DNA from 2 places in the Stenotrophomonas sp. 10N36 genome. Region 1 is predicted to be linked to the other one. Evidence: predicted binding sites of a transcription regulator. Region 1 holds the regulator's gene; the other holds the start of a gene.
The links. Region 1 encodes FliA, which starts transcription of late flagellar genes. Its sites were predicted from a motif close to TAAAGTTTNNCNNNCNNNGGCCGATAA; they were not measured.

Region 1 (5,989 bases):
CCGTGCCGCAGGCGCTGGTCGCCGTCGCCGAAACGCGCGTCGAAAACCCGGCGCCGGTGGCCGTCACGGAACCGGCGCAGGCCCAGCCGCAGCCCGCCGCCGAACTGGTGGTCGTGCAGCGCGATGACGAAGAGATCCGCCAGCTGCGCCATGAAGTGGCCGGCATGCGCCACGTCATCGAGCGCGAAATGCATCGCTTCACCGACGAGCGCCTGCGCGGGTCGCCGGTGCGCGCCGCCGCGCTGGACCTGATGGACGAATACGGCTTCGACGCCGGCATCAGCCGCGACGTGGCCATGCAGATCCCGCTGGACACCGAAGCCCACCGTGGCCGCGGGCTGATGCTGGGCCTGCTGTCGCGCAAGCTGCCGATCGCCCCGGTTGACCCGCTGGAGTCCGGCGGCGTGATCGCCCTGGTCGGCCCGACCGGCGCCGGCAAGACCACCACCATCGCCAAGCTGGCCTCGCGCTTCGCCGAGAAGCATGCCGCCCGCGACGTGGCCCTGGTCACCACCGATACCGGCCGCATCGGCGCCCGCGAGCAGCTGTACGGCTTCGGCCGCCAGCTCGGCATCGCGGTGCACGAAGCCAACAGCGGCAGCGACCTGAACCAGCTCCTTGAGCGCCTGCAGGACTACAAGCTGGTGCTGATCGACACCGCCGGGCTGGGCCCGCGCGACCGTGCCCTGGCCGCCCAGCTGCAGTGGCTGCGCGCCGCCGAGCAGATCCGCACCCTGCTGGTGCTGCCGGCCAACACCAGTTTTGGCGACATGGACGAGGTGGTCCGCCGCTTCAGTGCCGCCAACCCGCAGGGCGTGGTGCTGAGCAAGCTGGATGAAACCGGCCGCTTCGGCACCGCCCTGTCGGTGGCCGTGGACCACCGCCTGCCGATCACCTGGGTCACCGATGGCCAGGACGTTCCCGAAGACCTGCACCGGGCCAGTGCCGCCAATCTTGTACTTCGCCTTGAAGATTTGCGCCGCGCGGCCGATATGCCCTGCAACCCGGAGTTGAACCATGCCGTCGCGTGAGTACGCCAAGCTGACCAAGACCTTCCCGTTGTCTGCCACCCGCAGCCAGCCGCTGGGCCCTGTGCGCACCATCGCCGTCACCGGCGGCAAGGGCGGCGTGGGCAAAACCAACGTGTCGGCCAACCTGGCCGTGGCGCTCGCCGACATGGGCAAGCGCACGCTGCTGCTGGACGCCGACCTGGGCCTGGCCAACATCGATGTGATCCTGGGCCTGCAGCCCAAGCTGACCCTGGCCGACCTGGTCGCCGGGCGCTGCACCCTGGATGAAGTGATCATGGAAGGCCCCGGTGGCGTGCTGGTGGTCCCGGCCGCATCGGGTCGCCGGCACATGGCCGAACTGCAGCCGGCCGAACACGTGGGCCTGGTCAACGTGTTCTCCGAACTGGAGCGCGAGCTGGACTTCATGGTGGTGGACACCGCCGCCGGCATCACCGACGGCGTGCTGACCTTCTGCCAGGCCGCCCAGGACACCGTGGTGGTGGTCTGCGACGAGCCGGCCTCGATCACCGACGCCTACGCGCTGATCAAGGTGCTCTCGCGCGAGCGCGGCGTGGACCGCATCCAGGTGGTGGCCAACATGGTGCGCGACCCCAACGAGGGCCGCGTGCTGTACGAAAAGCTGACCCGGGTCTGTGAGAAGTTCCTGGCCGATGTGTCGCTGAACTACCTCGGCTGCGTGCCGCAGGATGACTGGCTGCGCCTGTCGGTGCAGCGCCAGCAGCCGGTGGTCAAGGCCTACCCGTCCAGCCCGGCCGCCCAGGCGATCACCGAAATCGCCCGCCGCACCGCCCGCTGGCAGGCCCCGACCGAGCCGCGTGGTGGGGTCGAATTCTTCCTGGAACGCATCCTCAAGCAACGCGGGGTGACCGCATGAAAGGCGCCGCACAATACAAAGAGGTGCAACGCACCGCCGCCAACGAATGCATTGCCCAGCATTCGGACCTGGTGCGCCGCATCGCCCACCACCTGGCCGCGCGCCTGCCAGCCAGCGTGGAAGTGGATGACCTGATCCAGGCCGGCATGATGGGCCTGATCGAAGCCTCGCGCAGCTACGACGCCGACCAGGGCGCCTCGTTCGAAACCTACGCCTCGATCCGCATCCGCGGTTCGATGATCGACGAGATCCGCCGGGGCGACTGGGTGCCACGTTCGGTGCACCGCCGCGCCCGCGACGCGGCGTCCACCATCCGCCGCCTGGAGCAGAGCACCGGCCGTGCCGCCAGCGCCACTGAAGTGGCCGCCGCCATGGACATGCCGCTGCCGGACTACCTGCGCCTGATGGAAGACGCCGCACGTGGCCAGGTGCTGAGCCTGGAATCGCGGATCGAGGACCAGGGCGAACTGGACACCGTGGCCCAGGGCGGCCCGACCCCGCAGCAGGTGCTGGAGCGTGGCGAGTTCGGCCGCGAACTGGGCAATGCGATCGGCCTGCTGCCCGAACGCGAACAGCTGGTGCTGTCGCTGTACTACGAGCAGGAACTGAACCTGAAAGAGATCGGCGCCGTGCTGGGCGTCAGCGAGTCACGCGTGTGCCAGATCCACGGCCAGGCCGTGCTGCGCCTGCGGGGCCGATTGAAGATCTTCGAGGCGGCCGACGCCGGCCTCGCGAACACTTGATACCGAGGAAAGTGCTTTGAACAAGAACATGCGTATCCTGATCGTCGACGATTTCTCGACCATGCGTCGTATCGTCAAGAACCTGCTGGGCGATCTGGGCTTCACCAATACGGCCGAAGCCGAGGACGGGCATGCCGCGCTGTCGCTGCTGCAGAGCCAGCCGTTCGATTTCGTGGTCACCGACTGGAACATGCCGGTGATGACCGGCATCGACCTGCTCAAGGCGATCCGCGCCGACGCCAAGCTGAAGACCCTGCCGGTGCTGATGGTGACCGCCGAAGCCAAGCGCGAACAGATCATCGAAGCGGCCCAGTGCGGCGTCAACGGCTACATCATCAAGCCGTTCACCGCGCAGACCCTGGAAGAAAAGCTCGGCAAGATCTTCGAACGCCTGGCAGCGAGCGCCTGATGGAAACCCTTCGCGACAAATCCGCGCTGGTGCAGCGCCTGCAGGACGCCCTGGCTGCGCTGGAAAGCGGCGATGAAGCCGGCTGGCGCCGGGAAATCGACGCGCTGGCCGCCTTGCGCACCCAGCCGATGATGGCCGGCCTGAACCGGCTCGCCCGCGAACTTGGCCAGGCCCTGGGCGAACTGCCCAGCCTGCCCAGCGAAGCCGGCGAGCTGGACGATGCCTGCGCGCGCCTGGACCACGTGGTGACCATGACCGAACAGGCCACCCACCGCACCCTGGACCTGGCCGAGGAATGCCGGGCGCTGACCGAACAGCTGCGTGCCAACGGCCTCACCGCCGACCAGGACCAGCAGCTGGACCGGATCCGCCACAACCTCACCGAGATCGCCCTCACCCAGAGCTACCAGGATCTCACCGGGCAGATCATCCGCCGCGTGGTGGGGATCGTGCGTCGCGTGCATGAAGGGTTTGGCGCCCTCGGCCTGCCGCCGCAGGACGACACCGCGCACAAGCGTGACAACGGCCTGGCCGGCCCGGCCGTGAGTGGCCTGGACCGTCACCAGGTTTCACAGGTGGATGCTGACGACCTGCTTTCGGATTTGGGGCTGTAACACCATGAGCGCTGTTCCAGACGATATTGCCGCCGATTTCATCCTCGAGGCCCAGGAAATCCTGGACCGCCTTGGCGAACAGCTGGTGTCGCTGGAGCAGTCGCCCCAGGACAGTGACCAGCTCAACGCGGTGTTCCGCGGCTTCCACACGCTCAAGGGCGGTGCCGGCTTCCTCGGCATCCAGGCCATGGTCGAGTTGTGCCATGCCGCCGAAGAAACCCTGGGCATGGCCCGGTCCGGCAAGGCCACCCTGCAGGCCCACCACTTCGACGCCGCCCAGCAATCGCTGGATTACCTGCAGTCGATGCTGGATTCGGTCTCGGCCGGTACCGAGCCGGGCTACGCGCCGCCGGAGCTGATCGCACAGTTCGACGTCAACGGCCCGGCCACCCCGGCCGCTGCCGCGGCGCCGACCACCGGCGAACTCATCAGCGAAGACGAGTTCGAGGCACTGCTCGACACCCTGCATGGCGGCGCTGCCCCGGCAGCGGTGGCCAGGAAGGCCGACGACGGCCTGATCGGCGAAGACGAATTTGAAGCCTTGCTCGACCAGCTGCACGGCGGCGCCGTGCCCGGCGCCAAGCCCGCGGTCGCGGCCGCCCCGCCGCCGCGCGCACCGGCCGCACCGCCGGCCAAGCCGGCCGCCAACAAGCCGGTGGCCGAGGCCGAGCACACCGTGCGCGTGGACACCAAGCGCCTGGACGCCATCGTCAACCTGATCGGCGAACTGGTGCTGTCACGCAACCGCCTCAAGACCCTGCGTGCGCGCCTGCACGACGAAGAACTCGACCGCGCCGTCTCCACCCTGGACATCGCCACCGCGCGCCTGCAGTCGGCGGTGATGCGCACCCGCATGCAGCCGGTGGGCAAGGTGTTCTCGCGCTTCCCCAAGGTGGCACGCGACGTGGCGCGCAACCTGAAGAAGGAAGTGGAACTGGAGCTGGTCGGCGCTGAAACCGAGCTCGACCGCAACCTGGTCGAGGCCCTGGCCGACCCGCTGGTGCACCTGGTGCGCAACGCCATCGACCACGGCGTGGAAACCCCCGACCTGCGTGAAGCCCAGGGCAAGCCGCGCAGCGGCCACGTGCGGCTGTCGGCGCAGCAGGAAGGCGACTACGTCAGCATTGAAGTGCAGGACGACGGCGCCGGCATCGATCCCGAACGGCTGCGCCAGAAGGCGCGCGAGAAGGGCCTGATCGATCCGGAAGCGGCCGCCCGCCTGACCAGCGAGGAATGCCTGCACCTGGTGTTCCTGCCGGGCTTCTCGACCAAGCAGGAAGTCACCGACATTTCCGGCCGTGGCGTCGGCATGGACGTGGTGCAATCGCGCATCCGCGAGCTGAGTGGCCAGATACAGATCCAGTCCGAGCTGGGCCGTGGCAGCCGCTTCATGATCCGCGTCCCGCTCACCCTGGCGATCCTGCCCACCCTGCTGGTGCAGGCCGGCGAAGACGTCTATGCCCTGCCCCTGGCCCGCGTGATGGAAGTGCTGCACGCACCGAATACCTCGCTGGGCTGGTTCGATGGCCGCGCCGTGCTCGACCGCAAGTCGCACACGCTGCCGCTGGTGGACCTGCGCCATTGGCTGGCCGTCGCACCGGCTGCCTCGTCGCTGCTCACCATCGTGGTGCTGCAGGCCGGCGAAGCCCGCTTCGGGCTGGTGGTGGACCAGGTGCGGGGCCGCGAGGAAGTGGTGATCAAACCGCTGCCCAAGGCACTGCGCGGCCTGCGCGGCTACGCCGGTGCCACCCTGATCGGCGACGGCCGCATGTCACTGATCCTCGACGTGGACGGCCTCCGCTGACGCCGGTAGAGCCGACCGTTGGTCGGCTGCTTTACCCCCAAAAACTGTGACCGCCGCCCCACCGGATTCCTTCGGCATCTCAAGTCCCATTCACATACGCCGATAACGGACCCATGGACAGACTCAGCCTCATCGGACTTTTCCTCGCCCTGGCCTCACTGGTCGGCGGCAGCATCCTCAAGGGAGCCGGCCTGGCATCACTGTGGTCGCCGGCCGCCTTCGTGATCGTGATCGTCGGCACCATCGCCTCCATCCTGCTGCACACCTCGCCGGCGGTGTTCAAGCACGCCTTCAAGATTGTGCGCTGGGTCATCCTGCCGCCCAGCAGCGACCGCCACGAGCTGATCAAGCAGATCGTGGAATGGAGCAACATCGCCCGCCGCCAGGGCCTGCTTGGCCTGGAAGCGCAGGTGGACGCACAGAACGACCCGTTCCTGCGCAAGGGCCTGCAGCTGCTGGTGGACGGCGTGGAGCCGGAAACCATCCGCCACATGATGGAAATCGAACTGAGCAG
Region 2 (5,989 bases), on a different contig from region 1:
CAGCGGTTTGCGCTGGGTGCGCCCGGCCAACGCCGGGTTGAACCCGGCGGGAAGGCGGACTTCGATGCCCCACGGCTGGCCGGTGCGCCAGCCGGCCTTGGCCAGGTAGTTGGCGGTGGAGGCCAGGGCATCGGGAATGCTGGCCACCAGGTCACGCCGACCATCGCCGTCCCCGTCCACGGCGATACGCGCGTAGGTGGACGGCATGAACTGGGTGTGGCCGAAGGCACCGGCCCAGGAGCCGGTGAGGCCTTCAGCCTGCAGGTCGCCGGCGTCGAGCAGCTTGAGCAGGGCGAGCAGTTCGCCGCGGAAGAACGGCTGGCGGCGACCATTGCACGACAGCGTGGCCAGCGACTGCAGCAGTGGGCGCTTGCCGAACACGCGGCCGTAATCGCTCTCCACGCCCCACACTGCCACGATGGTGGCCGGGTCGACGCCGTACTGGGTGGACACCCGGTTCAACAGGTCGCGGTGCTCGAGCAGACGCGCGCGTCCGTCATCGACGCGCTGGCTGTCGACCAGCGCGGCCAGGTAATCCCACAGCGGCGTGGTGAATTCCGGTTGCGCGTCGAGCAGCGGCAGCACGCTCAGATCGGGGGTGAGGCCAGCAGTGAAGCGGGCGAAACCCGCCGCACTGATGCCCTGCCTGGTCGCCTGCGGTTGCAGGGTGGCCAGGCAGCGGTCGAAATCGTCCTGCGGGGCGGCCGCGACCGAAGCACTGGCCAGACAGAGCGCGCCAAGCAGCCAGCGGAGGGAAGACCTCATTGGCGGGAATCCTTGCAGCCAAGTGAAGCAACATCATAGCGGCACGCTGCGGTGTGCCGGCGGGGAACGGTCGTTTCAGACAGCCTGCAGCAGGCGCAGACCGAACGCCGGCGCGCTGGCGGTCCAGCCGGCACATACGCGCAGCCCGGCCCGGGCGGCCAGTGCCGCGAACGAGTCCTCGGTGTACTTGTGGCTGTATTCCACGGTCATCGCTTCGCCGTCGGCGAAATCGAACGTGCGGCCGGCAACCTCAACCCGCTGCGCACGGGTACTGACCAGATCGGTTTCGATGCGCAGCCGTTCCACGCTGTAGCGCGCGCGATGCTGGAAGCCGTCGAGATCGAAGGTGCTGCCGATCTCGCGATTGAGTCGGGCGAGCAGGTTCAAGGTGAAGGCGGCCGTGACGCCGGCGGCGTCGTTGTAGGCCGCTTCGATCAACGCGGGGTCCTTGTGCAGGTCGATGCCGATCAGGGCCAGCCCCTGCGTGCCCATGGTCTGCCGCATCGCCTGCAGCAGCGCGACCGCCTCGGGTTCGGCGAAGTTGCCCAACGTGGAACCGGGGAAGAACAGCAGCCGGCGCGCGGGCTCGCGCTGTGGTTCGGGCAGCTGCACCGGGCCGGTGAAGTCGGCGCAGACCGGCAGCATTTCGATGTCCGGCAGGGCCACGGCCAGCCGCGCGATGCTGGCCAGCAGGGCCGCGCGCGAGATTTCGATGGGTGTGTAGGCCACCGGGTCGGCGAGCGCGTGCAGCAGCAGTTCGGTCTTGCGGCCGCTGCCGCTGCCCAGTTCGACCACGTGCAGGCACGGGCCGACCACGCCGGCAATGTCGGCGGCGCAGTCCTGCAGCAGCTGCAGTTCGGTGCGCGTGGGGTAGTACTCGGGCTGGCGGGTGATCTGTTCGAACAGCGCCGAGCCGCGGGCGTCGTAGAAGTATTTGGAGGGCAGCTGCCGGGGCCGGGTGGACAGGCCCTGCAGGATATCGGCGGTGATCCGGGCGCGATCGGGCTGCAGGTCGGTGAGCGCGTCGAGCGCGTCGGTGACGGTGCTCATGCCGGGTCCCGCGCCAGGCGCACGCCGGAGAACTGCCAGCGCGCCGAGGGCGCGAAGAAGTTGCGGTAGCTGGCGCGCACGTGCGCGTCGGGAGTGGCGCAGCTGCCGCCGCGCAGGATCCATTGGCCGTTCATGAATTTACCGTTGTATTCGCCGAGGTTGCCGGCGAAGGGGCGAAAGCCCGGATAAGCACCGTAGGCGCTGCTGGTCCATTCCCAGACATCGCCGAACAGCTGCAGGAGGGCGTGGTCGCCTGAAGGGGCGCCGCGCGGGTGAAGGTGGTCGGCGTCGGCGAAGTGGCCGTGGGGCGCGACGCCGGCGGCGGCCGCTTCCCATTCGAACTCGGTGGGCAGCCGCGCGCCCTGCCAGCGGGCGTAGGCGTCAGCTTCAAAGTAACTGAGGTGGCAGACCGGTGCATGCGGGTCCAGCGGGCGCCAGCCGCCCAGGGTGAACTCGCGCTCCAGCGCGTCATCCCAGTACAGCGGGTGCTGCCAGCCTTCGGCCTGGCACAGCGCCCAGCCCTCGCTCATCCACAGGCCCACCTCGGCATAGCCGCCGGCCGCGATGAACTGCCGGTACTCGGCATTGCTGACCGGGCGGTTGGCCAGGGCATGAGCCGGGACCAGGACGCGATGCACGGGCGATTCGTTGTCATAGGCGAACGCGGCATGGGCGGGCCAGGCGGGCGCGCCGATCTCGACGATCTGCTCGGGGCTGTCCTGCCAACGCAGCGGCGTGGCGGTGGCCTGCTCGTGCACGAGGTCGTCGCGGTACGCCGGCTGCAACGGGTTGCACCACAGCGCGTGCTTGATGTCGGTGAGCAGCAGCTCCTGGTGTTGCTGCTCATGGTGCAGGCCCAGGAGCAGCTGGTGGCAGGCCTGCGGCGCGAGCGCGTCCGCCTGCAGCAGGGCGATCACCTGCGCATCGACCCGCGCACGGTAATGCAGCACCTGCTCCAGCGAGGGACGCGAGAGCAACCCCCGCTGCGGACGCGCGTGCGCCGGGCCGATGCTCTGGTAGTAGCTGTTGAAGAGATAGTGCCACTCGGCATTGAACGGGACGTGGCCGGGCTGGCTGGCCAGCACGAAGCGTTCGAAGAACCAGGTGGTATGGGCCAGGTGCCATTTACTGGGGCTGGCATCGGGCATGCTCTGCACCATCGCATCCTCGGCGCTCAGCGGTGCCGCCAGCGCAACACTGCGCGCGCGGATGCTGGCGTAACGCGCCGCAAGTGCAGCGGCAGGGGATGTGGCGGCGGGCGTTGGCGAGGCGACGGCGGTGTTCATCGCGGTCAGGATCGACCAGCGCCGGTGAGCGGGACGTCATGGGAAGGCTCACGTGGCGTGACACGCTCAAGTTGAATACGCAGCGGCCGCTACCGGGAAGACCATCGCCTGCGTGGCCCGGTTTGCATCTGCAGCCCTGGCGCGCCGGCCTGCTTTCGTGGAACCGTTCTTGCCCAGTCACCCGCTACGCCAGCCCGGCCATTACCTGTTCCTGTTGCCTGCCCTGCTGGTGGGCATCGGGGTGTGGTCGGCCACGCCGGCCGACGAGGTGGGCAGTGCGATGCACCGCATCCTGCCGCTGGTGCTGACCTGCCTGGGCACCGGCCTGGGCCTGGTCTACAACCGCGTGCGTGCGGTGTGCCTGCTGCTGGCCATCGCGCTGGCCTTTGCCGTGCTGCACGGGCTGGTGGGCAGCTTCCTCAATACCGGCGCGGTCAGTGCGCTGACGCCGCTGGTGTTCCATGCGGTGTCGCTGTGGCTGCCGCTGCTGTTTGCGTTGCACGGGCTGTGGCCCGAGCGCGGCAGGATGCGCCAGGACCTGCTGCTGCGCGGCATCGCCAGTGGCGTGGCCGTGGGCATCTTCGCGCTGCTGGCGGCGCAGGGCCCGCAGGGCATGCATGACCTGCTGTCGAACCATCACTGGCCCTGGTTGCCGACCGGCTGGAGCCGCCTGGCCCAGGTGCCGACGGTCGCCTTCGTGGGGGCTCTGCTTGGGCTGGCGGTGCAGGCGCTGCGTCAGCCGCGTCCGCTGCATACGGCGATGCTGGTGGCCCTGCTGGTGGTGTGGGCGATGCTGCCGCGCGTGTTCCTGTCGCCCGCCCTGCTACCGGCGTTGGCCAGCACGGCCTTGCTGCTGCTGGTGTCGGCGATGCTGCAGGAGTCGTTCCACATGGCCTACCGCGATGAACTCACCGGCCTGCCTGGGCGGCGGGCCCTGAATGAGTGTCTGCAGCGGGTGGGCGCCACCTACACGATCGCGATGGTGGACGTGGACCACTTCAAGCGCTTCAACGACACCCATGGCCACGACAACGGCGATGACGTGCTCAAGCTGGTGGCCGCGCGACTGGCTGGCGTGGGCGGTGGCGGGCGGGCGTTCCGCTACGGTGGCGAAGAGTTCGCGCTGGTGTTCCTGGACCGCCCTGCCCCGGCGTGCGTGGAGGCGGTGGAGGCGGTCCGGGCCGCCGTGGAAGGTACGCGCCTGCAGCTGCGCGACCGCGCCGCGCGGGTCCGCGACGATGCGGTCGGACGCTTGCAGCGTGGCCGCGGCGGCGCCGGCACGGTGGTGCAGGTGACGGTGAGCATCGGCATGGCTGACAGCCGGGTGGGCGACAGCCCGCAGGCGGTGCTGAAGGCCGCCGACCAGGCGCTGTACGCCGCCAAGGATGCCGGGCGCAACTGCGTGCGCGCGCACGGCCAGCAACGGCCGGTGGCGGTGCGCAGCCGCGAGGCGGCTCAGGGCAGCGCGTCGAGGTAGAACCAGCGGCCGTCTTCGCGGACGAAGCGGCTGTGTTCCAGCATTTTGACCGCACTGCCGCCGCCCACCTTGTAGCGGGCGGTGAACTTGACCTGGGCGTGGTCCGGGTCGGTGCTGGTGTGCGTGTGGATTGTGAGGCCCAGCCAGCGGGTGCGCTGGGCGGGCGCTTCGTCCAGCGACAGGTCTTCCGGGCGCGTGGACGGATGCCAGCTGGCCAGCAGGTAGTCCGGCAGCTGCTTTACGTAGGCGCTGTAGCGCGAACGCATCAGGGCTTCGGCATCGGGTGCGGCGGCGCCTGCGTGGTAGACGCCACAGCAGGCGGTGTAGGCCAGCGGGCGGCCGCAGGGACAGGGATCGGGTGTGGTCATGGCGGTATTGTCGCGCGTTTGGGTGGGTACGCCGTGGGTGTTGGATGCGCCGTGGGTGCCGACCGTTGGTCGGTGCGTGCGTGCGGTAGCGGATGGCAGCCGACCAACGGTCGGCTCTACCGGGTGGGGTGAGGTGGATGCGTCGTGGGTACTGACCGTTGGTGGGTGCGTGCGCGCGGTTGGCGGACGGCAGCCGACCAACGGTCGGCTCTACCCGGTGGGGTGAGGGGCGTGCGCCGTAGATACTGACCGTTGGTCGGTACGTGCGTGCGGTGGCGGACGGCAGCCGACCAACGGTCGGCTCTACCGGGTGGGGTGAGGTGGATGCGCCGTGGGTGCCGACCGTTGGTCGGTACGTGCGTGCGGCGGTGGACGGCAGCCGACCAACGGTCGGCTCTACCCGGTGGGGTGAGGTGGGTGCGGCGTAGGTGCCGACCGTTGGTCGGTACGTGCGTGCGGTCGTGGACGGCAGCCGACCAACGGTCGGCTCTACCCGGTGGGGGGGTGCGGGCGTATGCTTGCGCGCCTTGTGTCGCGAAGTTGCTGCCGTGCTCGAGCTGGTTCCCCCTGAGCTGTTGTGGTTGGTGGCGATCGCCTTCATCGCCGGTCTGGTCGATGCTGCGGTCGGTGGCGGTGGGCTGGTGCAGTTGCCGGGTCTGTTCACGGTGCTGCCGCAGCACACGCCGGCGATGCTGTTTGGCACCAACAAGTTCAGTTCGATGTTCGGGACCGGTGCGGCCGCGTGGCGTTATGCGCGCAATGTGCGCTTCCCGTGGCGGCCGGTGCTGTTCGCGGCGGGCACGGCGTTCGTGTTTTCCTTCGCCGGGGCCACGGCGGTGAGCCTGTTGCCCAAGGACGCGGTGCGCCCGCTGGTGCTGGTGCTGCTGGTGGCGATGCTGGGCTACACGTTGTGGAAGAAGGACTTCGGCGCCCTGCACCGGCCGCGCGAGATCGGCCGCAAGGAGCTGGGCACGGCGCTGGCGATCGGGGCGGTGATCGGCTTCTACGACGGCTTCTTCGGCCCGGGCACCGGCAGTTTCCTG

Region 2: a site for FliA is predicted at 3,168-3,194, ahead of AC1DCJ_RS16915 (GGDEF domain-containing protein). Genes of this name have one in related genera too.

Annotation. Positions count from the first base shown of each region.
Region 1 is NZ_JBFTIS010000025.1:27,245-33,233, forward strand. It holds gene flhF (flagellar biosynthesis protein FlhF) at 1-1,031, shown strand, start outside; gene AC1DCJ_RS18625 (MinD/ParA family ATP-binding protein) at 1,018-1,905, shown strand; gene AC1DCJ_RS18630 (RNA polymerase sigma factor FliA) at 1,902-2,648, shown strand; gene cheY (chemotaxis response regulator CheY) at 2,665-3,057, shown strand; gene AC1DCJ_RS18640 (protein phosphatase CheZ) at 3,057-3,671, shown strand; gene AC1DCJ_RS18645 (chemotaxis protein CheA) at 3,676-5,475, shown strand; gene AC1DCJ_RS18650 (flagellar motor protein) at 5,589-5,989, shown strand, end outside.
Region 2 is NZ_JBFTIS010000019.1:65,863-71,851, reverse strand. It holds gene AC1DCJ_RS16930 (lytic murein transglycosylase) at 1-765, opposite strand, end outside; gene egtD (L-histidine N(alpha)-methyltransferase) at 841-1,815, opposite strand; gene egtB (ergothioneine biosynthesis protein EgtB) at 1,812-3,101, opposite strand; gene AC1DCJ_RS16915 (GGDEF domain-containing protein) at 3,271-4,578, shown strand; gene AC1DCJ_RS16910 (YchJ family metal-binding protein) at 4,557-4,946, opposite strand; gene AC1DCJ_RS16905 (sulfite exporter TauE/SafE family protein) at 5,495-5,989, shown strand, end outside.